DNA from 2 places in the Delftia sp. WSY_7 genome. Region 2 is predicted to be linked to the other one. Evidence: riboswitches for the same ligand, from Rfam matches in the RefSeq annotation. Region 2 holds a riboswitch; the other holds the start of a gene.
The links. A riboswitch is a leader RNA that binds a small molecule or an ion and turns the genes downstream of it on or off. The one in region 2 is predicted to bind glycine.
Positions count from the first base shown of each region.

Region 1: another riboswitch for glycine. It lies ahead of gcvT (glycine cleavage system aminomethyltransferase GcvT); the one in region 2 lies ahead of ACF8ME_RS10660 (D-amino acid dehydrogenase).

Region 1 covers NZ_JBICLB010000054.1:5,394-9,806, reverse strand. The annotation lists gene gcvP (aminomethyl-transferring glycine dehydrogenase) at 1-665, opposite strand, end outside; gene gcvH (glycine cleavage system protein GcvH) at 737-1,111, opposite strand; gene gcvT (glycine cleavage system aminomethyltransferase GcvT) at 1,245-2,411, opposite strand; glycine riboswitch at 2,437-2,555, opposite strand; glycine riboswitch at 2,571-2,682, opposite strand; gene ACF8ME_RS26065 (fatty acid--CoA ligase) at 2,852-4,413, shown strand, end outside.
Region 2 covers NZ_JBICLB010000024.1:98,166-102,578, reverse strand. The annotation lists gene ACF8ME_RS10665 (FIST N-terminal domain-containing protein) at 1-1,108, shown strand, start outside; gene ACF8ME_RS10660 (D-amino acid dehydrogenase) at 1,150-2,481, opposite strand; glycine riboswitch at 2,575-2,685, opposite strand; gene ACF8ME_RS10655 (invasin domain 3-containing protein) at 3,206-4,413, shown strand, end outside.

The DNA of each region.
Region 1 (4,413 bases), on a different contig from region 2:
AGCACGGCGAAGTAGTCGCCCTCCATCAGCTGGTTCCATTCCTCCAGCGAGTTGGCCAGCAGCACCTCGATGCCCAGCGGCGCGGCGCGCGTCTGTATCACCTCGATGGTCTGGGGGTGGGCATCGCCGGCCACCACGAAACGGTTGCTCTTGCTTTTGACGGAGCGCTTGGCCAGCGTCATGGCCTCGGCGGCCGCCGTGGCCTCGTCCAGCATGGAGGCGTTGGCAATCGGCATGGCCGTCAGGTCGCAGACCATGGTCTGGAAGTTGACCAGGGCCTCCATGCGGCCTTGCGAGATCTCGGCCTGGTAGGGCGTGTAGGCCGTGTACCAGGCGGGGTTCTCGAGAATGTTGCGCAGGATGACGCCGGGCGTGTGCGTGCCGTAGTAGCCCTGGCCGATGAAGCTTTTGAGCAGCTGGTTGCGGCCTGCCAGCGCCTTGAGTTCGGCCAGCGCCTGGGCCTCGGTGGACGCTGGCGGCAGCGCCATGGGCTGGTGGCGCCGGATGGAGGGCGGGACGATGGCGTCGATAAGCGCATCGCGCGATGCCGCGCCGATGGCGCTGAGCATGTGGGCCTCGTCTTCGGGCGCGATGCCGATATGGCGGGCCACGAATTCGGTGGCGTTCTCGAGGGCGGCAAGGGGCTGGGTGGAGGACATCAGCATGGAGGGACCTGTCTCAAAAGCTGAAAAGCGCCAGGGCGGGCCCTGGCGCCCGTCCTGGCCGGAAAGTGGCGTCAGTTGCTCTGGGCAAAGGCCGTGTAGGCGGCTTCGTCGAGCAGCGCGGCCAGCTGGCCTGCGTCGCTGAGCTTGACCTTGAAGAACCAGCCTTCGCCCAGCGGGTCGCTGTTGGCCAGGGAGGGGTCGTCGCGCAGGGCCTCGTTGACTTCGACGATCTCGCCGCTGACGGGCATGTAGACATCGGCGGCGGCCTTGACGGACTCGACCACGCCGGCCACATCGCCCTGGTTGAAGCTGGTACCCACGGCGGGCAGGTCGACGAACACCACGTCGCCCAGCGCGTCCTGCGCGTGGAGGGTGATGCCGACGATGGCCGCGTCAGGGTTGGCGGCGTTGATCCACTCGTGGTCCTTGGAATACTGGATGCTCATGGCTTGCTCCGATAGAAACTGAAAAAACCTGTGAAAGGCGGTTTGAGAAAGGTCAGTGCGCACTGTAGCGGCATGCGATGGCAGGAAAAACGAATCCGCCGAACTCGATCCACGCCAAGCGCGCAGGCTGTCCTCAACCGCGGTGATAGCGGGGCGCCACGAAGGGCGTGGCCTGCACCTGCATGGGCACGGCCTTGCCGCGCACCATGGCCTGCAGCGTGGTGCCGACGGCGGCGCTGCCCGGCTCCACGTACGCCAGGGCCACGGGCTGGTTCAGCGTGGGCGACAGCAGGCCGCTGGTGACCTGGCCGACCTTGCGGCCGCCGGCATCCAGCAGCTCCGTGCCTTCGCGCACGGGCACGCGCTCCAGGGCCACCAGGCCCACGCGCTTGCGCGTGAGCAGCTCGGGCGACTGCAGCTGGGCCAGCACGGTGGCCGCGCCGGGAAAGCCGCCTTCGCGCTCGCCACCTGCGCGGCGGACCTTCTGCACGGCCCAGTTCAGGGCGGCCTCGGCCGGGGTGGTGGTCGTGTCCAGATCGTTGCCGTACAGGCATAGGCCGGCTTCCAGGCGCAGCGAATTGCGCGCGCCCAGGCCCACGGGCCTGACTTCGGGCTGGGCCAGCAGGGCACGGGCAAAGGCCTCGGCGTGGCTGGCGGGCAAGGAGATCTCGAAGCCGTCCTCGCCGGTATAGCCGCTGCGCGTGATGTACAGCTCGGCCCCCTCCCAGTCGAAGTGGCCGCCTGTCATGAACACCAGGCCGGCCGTGTCGGGCAGCAGGCGCTCCATGGCGGCTGCTGCCTGCGGGCCCTGCAGCGCCAGCAGGCCCCGGTCGAACTGGGGCTCGATTTCGCAGCGCTGGCCGATGCGGGCCTGGATGTGCGCCAGGTCTTCGTGCTTGCAGGCGCCGTTGACGATCAGGAACAGGTCGTCCTCGCGGCGCACGAACATCAGGTCGTCCAGAATGCCGCCCGCGTCGTTGAGCAGCAGGCCGTAGCGCTGGCGGTGTTCGCCCAGGCCCAGCACGTCCATGGGCAGCAGCGATTCCAGCGCCGCGCCGGCATCCGGGCCGCGCAGGCTGATCTGGCCCATGTGCGAGACATCGAACAGGCCTGCCGCCTCGCGGGTGTGCAGGTGCTCGGCCATCAGCCCCTGCGGGTATTGCACGGGCATGGAGTAGCCGGCAAACGGCACCATGCGCGCGCCCAGTTCCTGGTGCAGGTCGAACAGCGGGGTCCTGAGCAGATCGGTGGTGGAGGCAGCGGACAAGGAGGGCTCTCTTTCAGGCAAGGAACAAGGCATAACGCCATCCCGGTCCTCCGGGATGTGCTGCCCTGCTGTCCGCTTTACCTGAGAGATTCACCCGCACCTTCCATGCGTGGGGCTTGCTCCTTCGGTGGATGGGGCACACCGCCGTACCCTGCATCTCTCTCCAGCTAGGAACGCCTGCGGCCGTGGCGGCAGGCGGTGCCAGTCCTTTTGCCTGAGCGTTCGGGGCGAACCCTGCGCCTTCGGCGGTGCCGCTGCCTGCGACCGTTGCGGCCGGGCGGGCACTCTCTCCTGACCGGCGCATTCTAGCTGCGGCCAGCGTCCGCGCGGCTTCGGGATTTCCGCGGGCCGACTGCAACTCCATGCGCTTGCCTGCATGGATGCATTTGCAAATTGCATAACTGTCTAAAAAATCTCCTACATTGAGGTGCATCGATATATGAAATCTCGTGAGCGAGAAGGAAGAAGCGCACATGCAGCAGACGCTGGGAGACACATTGGCCTGGCCGGCACGTTACCTGCCGAACAAGGAAGCCCTGGTCGCGTGGGAGGGCGGCGAGCGCCGCGCCTGGACCTACGCCCAGCTCGATGCCGAAGTCAACCGCCACGCCCACGGCCTGGCCGAGCTGGGCATAGGCCATGGCGACGTGGTCGCGGCCTTTCTCTACAACACGCCGGCCTTTGTCTTCACCATGCTGGCGGCCGCGCGCCTGGGCGCCATCTTCAACCCCATCAACTACCGGCTGGCGGCGCAGGAGCTGGCCTTCATCCTCAAGGACGGCGCAGCGCGCGCCCTGGTGTTCGAGCACGAGGGCGGCGAGGTGGCCGCACGCGCCCAGGCCCTGCTCAAGGCCGAAGGCGGCGGCACTGGCGCAGGCATCGAGCACTGGATCTTTGCCGACGATGCCCCGGCCGACCCGCTGCCGGTCTGGGCCACGCAGCGCCTGTCGGCCCTGGCCAGGGGCCGCAGCAGCGCGCCGCCCCAGGCCCATGTGCGCGAGAGCGACCCCTGCATCCTCATGTACACCAGCGGCACCACGGGCCGGCCCAAGGGCGTGCTGCATACGCACCGCAGCAAGCTGGCGCACAACGCCCTCATGCACCAGACCATGCAGTTCACGCGCGACGACGTGGGCCTGGCCATGGCGCCGCTCAACCACACGGCCGAGCTGCACACCAGCTTTTTGCCGCGCCTGCAGGCCGGTGCCACCCAGGTGCTGCTGCGCCGCTTCGACGTGGCCGAGGCCTGGCGCCTGATCCGCGAAGAGCGCGTGAGCTTCTTCTTCGCGGCGCCCACCATGGTCACCATGTTGCTGGCCGACCCCATCGCCTCGCCCGAGCAGGCGCCCGCGCTGCGGCTTGTGGAGTACGGCGGCGCCTCCATGGCGCCGCACCTGATCCGCGAATGGACGCGCAAGGTCGGCAGCGACCTGGTCCAGGTCTACGGCACCACCGAGATGGGCCCCTGCATGTCCATCCTTCTGCCACGCGAGCAACTCTCGCACGCGGGCTCGGCGGGGCTGCCCTCCATGGGCCATGACCTCATCGTGGCCCGCTTGCGCGAAGACAACGCCCCCACCGACCCGGCCGAGGCCTGCCTGCCCGGCGAGGTGGGCGAAATCCTCGTGCGCGGCCCCTGCATGATGGCCGGCTACCTCAACCGCCCCGACGCCAACACCCGCGCCCTGGCGCACGGCTGGTACCACACGGGCGACCTGGGCCACATCGACGACGACGGCTATCTCTGGATCCGCGACCGCATCGACTACATGATCAATTCGGGTGCCGAGAACGTCTATCCCCGCGAAGTGGAAGACGCCCTGGTCGAACACGCCGATGTGCTCGAAGTCGCCGTCATCGGCGAGGCCGACGAGCGCTGGGGCCAGATCGTCGCCGCCCACGTGGTCGCCAAGCCTGGCGCCACGCCCACGGCCGAGGCGCTGGACGCCTTCCTGGTCCACGGCGACCGCCTGGCCGCCTACAAGCGCCCGCGCCGCTACCACTTCCGCGAGGCGCTGCCCAAGACGGCCAGCGG
Region 2 (4,413 bases):
GTACCTGTCCCATGCGCATGCCGCCCACGCACGGCCACTGCTGCAGCATCTGGCCAGGGCCCTGCCCCATGTGGCGGACTGGGCCGGCTGCTCGGCCGGCGGCGTTCTGGCCATGTCGCATGAGTACCTGTCAGGAACCGCGCTCGCGGTGATGCTGCTGGATGTACCGGCCGCCCACTACCGCCTGTATTCGGGCCTGGCGCCCCTGCATGCGCCTGGCGGCGAGGCCGGCTTCACCGCCCATTCGGCCCTGGTCCATGCCGCAGGCGGCCAGCCCGAGCTGGCCGAGCTGCTGTACGAGCTGTCCGAGCGCACCGAGTCCGGCCTGCTGTTCGGCGGCGTGGGCGATGACGGGGAAGATGGCGTGGAGGGCGTGCAGATCGCCTGCCGTACCGAGGATCTGCATGCGCAGCATGCGGACGCGCGCGGCATTTTTCGTGGTGGCTTTTCAGGCGTGGCCTTCGGTGCCGGCGTGCCCTGCATCACGGGCATGGCCCAGGGCTGCGTGCCGCTGGGCGAGGGGCTGGAGATCACCGAGGCGCGCGGGGCCCTGGTCACCGGGCTCGATGGCGATCCGGCCCTGCAGCGCCTGCTGCAACTGCTGGGCGTGGAGCTGGAAGGCAGCGACTGGCAGCCCGCGCTGACCACGGTCCGCACCACGCTGGCGGCCATTGCGCCGCCGGGCCGGGGCCTGGCCCACGGCGTGCTGACCGAAGAGGCCCAGGTGCTGACCCTGGTCGGACTGGACCCGCTGCGCCAGGGCGTGGCCCTGTCATCGGCCGTGGAGGCCGGGCATTCGGTGATCTTCTGCCGCCGCCAGGCCCAGGTCGCGCGCCAGGAACTGCTGCAACTGGGCGCTGCGCTGCGCGATGCGGCGGAGCCCGAGGAGGCGGCGCCCGAAGGCGAGGTACAGCCCCGCATCCGTGGCGCCATCTACATCAGTTGCCGGGGCCGCGGCGGCGGCCTGTTCGGCGGCCCCGATGCCGAACTGCGCACCCTGCGCCACGCACTGGGCGATGTGCCATTGATCGGCTTCGTTGCCGAAGCCGAGATCATGGACGCCCGCCTGCACCGCTTCGCCGGGGTGTTGACGGTGTTCACTGCCTAGGCGTCGTACACGCCGTACACACGGTACACACCGTCTGCACCTCAGACCGCGCGCGGGCGCACCGTGCCTGCGCTGCGATCCGGGTCCATGGCTGCGGCTCCCAGAAAATCGAAATCCACGGCCGGCTGCCTGCCGCTGACCAGGTCGGCCAGCGCCATGCCGGAGCCGCAGGCATGGGTCCAGCCCAGCGTGCCGTGGCCGGTGTTCAGGAACAGGTTGGCGATGGGCGAGCGTCCGATCAGCGGCACATTGCTGGGCGTGGCGGGGCGCAGGCCGCTCCAGAACTGGGCGCGGCCGGTATCGCCGGCGCCGGGGAACAGCTGCTGCACGCGCCGCACGATGGCCTCGCAACGCACGGGGTCCAGGTTGCGGTCGTAGCCGTTGAACTCGGCCGTGCCCGCAATGCGCAGGCGGTCGCCTTGCGCGCCCGTGTAGCGCGAGAACACCAGCTTGAACTCGTCGTCCGTGAGGCTGACCTGATAGGCCTTGGCGGGGTCCAGCACCGGCAGGGTCACGGAGTAGCCCTTGGCCGGATAGATGGGCAGGCGCAACCCCAGCGGCTGGGCCAGCAGCGGGCTGAACGAGCCCATGGCCAGCACATAGGCGTCGCCCTGGATGCGTTCATAGCGGCCCTCGGCATTGGTCACCTCCACATGGTCGATATGGCGGCTGGCGCCCGCGCCCGTGGTGCGCAGCGCCGTCACGTGGTGGCCGTGGCGGAACTGCACGCCCGTGGCGGCGGCAATGCGCGCCAGCTCACGTGTGAAGAGGTTGGCGTCGCCTGATTCATCCTCGGCCGTATAGGTGGCGCCCGCTATCTGCCCGCGCACATGGGCCAGGGCCGGCTCCAGGCGCACGGCCTCGTCGGCATCGATCAGGCGGCGGTCGCAGCCCAGGGCCTGCATCTGCTCGGTGGGCTTGAGCGCGCCCTCGAACTCGCGGGCGTTCGTATAGAAGTGCAGGATGCCCTGCATGCGCTGCTCGTACTGGATGCCGGTGTCCGACCGCAACTGCTGCAGGGCCTCGCGGCTGTAGGTGCCCAGGCGAACGATCTGCTGGATGTTGTGGCGCGTGCGCGCGGGCGTGCAGTTGCGCAGGAAGGACAGGCCCCAGAGCCACTGGCGCATGTCGGCGCGCAGGCGGAAGAGCAGGGGGGCGTCCTGCCGGCCCAGCCAGCCCAGCAGCTTCAGCGGTGCGCCGGGGTTGGCCCAGGGCTCGGCATGGCTGACCGAGATCTGCCCGCCGTTGGCGAAACTGGTTTCGGCGCCGGGCGCTGCCTGGCGGTCGATGACGGTCACTTCATGACCGAGGGATTGCAGATAGTAGGCCGACGTGGTGCCGATCAGGCCGGCTCCGAGAACGATGACGCGCATGACGATGCCCTTTCAAAGGCATGTGCCGGGTCACGCGAAAGCTGGCCGCTATGGTCTGGATAGCAGGCAGCCGGCGTCCGTCGTGACGCAGCTGCCGCTCCCCCTGTCCTTGGTACCTGAGAGATTCACCACCGTCCATGGGAACGGGGCTTGCTCCTTCGGTGCGCCGCACATTGCGTGCGGCGGCTCTCCAGACGGCATGTTGTGTTTGCAGTACGGAACCTGAGCGTGTATGGGAGTTTGCGCCTTCGGTGAGGCTCGGCACCGTGGCGCCCGCCTGCTCTCCTGCAGGGGCGATTCTATGGGGCTTGCGCAGCCAGTTCCAGTCGTATTGGGGATACCACCAGTTACCTGTATGTGGTGTGGCTGATTCAGGGTATTCCCTAGATCGCTCAAGCGCCTCCCTCGTAGCGCTGGGACGAGTCTCTGGTTTCATGTAAAAAAACTATTGAAATAGAAAAAAACATGATTTAGCCTATCGATATGTGCAGTGGTTTGTCAGTGCATGTTCTGGTCGATTGGACCTGCATGGGTTAACCATGGGTTGTATATATGTCTGATAGGCGACTTACCGTTGCACAGGTGCGGGTCCATGGAAACTGGTCCGTCACTGAAAAAATACAAGCACGGTGAATATGGTTTGTCGAGGGAGGAATGTTTTGCGTCGCAAACCCGACTGAAGGTGTGTCCGCTCAATGGGTAGTGGAGCAGCGCGCAAGCGTTGATGGAAATCCGCCTTTTTTTGATTGACGCGCAGGATCTGCGCGAAAAATTTTGCTTCCAAACTCACCGGCTGCAAGGTGAGTTGTGGGCTCGTGATTCAAATAGAACTATTCGAGGTACGGCGATGCAAATGCGCTGGGTACAACTGATGGCCATTGCCATTGGGAAAATCATTTTCCTGTCATATCTCCTTGAGAAAACGGGGAATATCATGCATGCTCTCAATCGCCTGCCTGGTTCGGCATTTTTTCGCAAGTGGCGTGCAGCGAAGTGCCTTTTCTCTTTGCTGCTGCTTTCATGCGCGGGTATCTCATCCACGGCACTGGCGGCGACCATCGTCTTCACGGTCACCGACAACAGCGACGCTCCCAATGCCAATGCAACGACACCAACCACCTGTGTCAGCACGCTGGGGGGCACCTTTGCTGGCGCATGTACGCTGCGAGCGGCCATTCAGGCAGCCAACTACACGCTGCAAACACTGGATCCGAGTGCCGATGTTTCCATCGTCTTTGCGCCGACACTGACCACGTCGGTACGAACCATACAGAGCGGGACATCCAAGGATGCGGCGGGAAACCTCCATCCGTATGTCGACAATCAGACGGTTTACGTGCGCTGTGCCAATACATTCATCAGCGGAGCCCAGTCCGGCGCCGTGACGGGAGCCACCAATGCCTGTGGTCAAAGCCAGATGATCAGCGGCGGCGATACGGGCACCACCACTGGTGCCGGTGGTGCCTGGTACTGGCTCAAAGGCACCGTGCCAGCCGGCACGGGCTCGTTGACCATCGATTTCGGGGGAGTCATACAAGTCCAGAACTGGGCGGACTCCCCCTGGGAAACTTTTTATCTTGGTGGGAAGAACATCACGCTCACCAATTCGCCCAACATGACCTGTGGCGAAGCGGTATTCGTCGTTGGCTCCCCGGCGAACAATATCACCATTGATCGCGTCGGCTTGGTGAATGTGGCGCCAACCCCTGCGGGAGAGGGGACGCCGTTCAACTGCGAGCTGTACGCGGAGATTCATCAAGGCGCACAAAACGTATTCTTTACCAATAGCACGATCAATTCCGCGATATGGAATGGAAATTACGGCAATAACAAGGGCTCGGCCATTTCCGTTGCCGCAAGCAACGGTGCAGGCACAGTTTCCAACATTGTTGTCGATAATTTCACGGTAACGAATCTGCCCAACCCTATCGG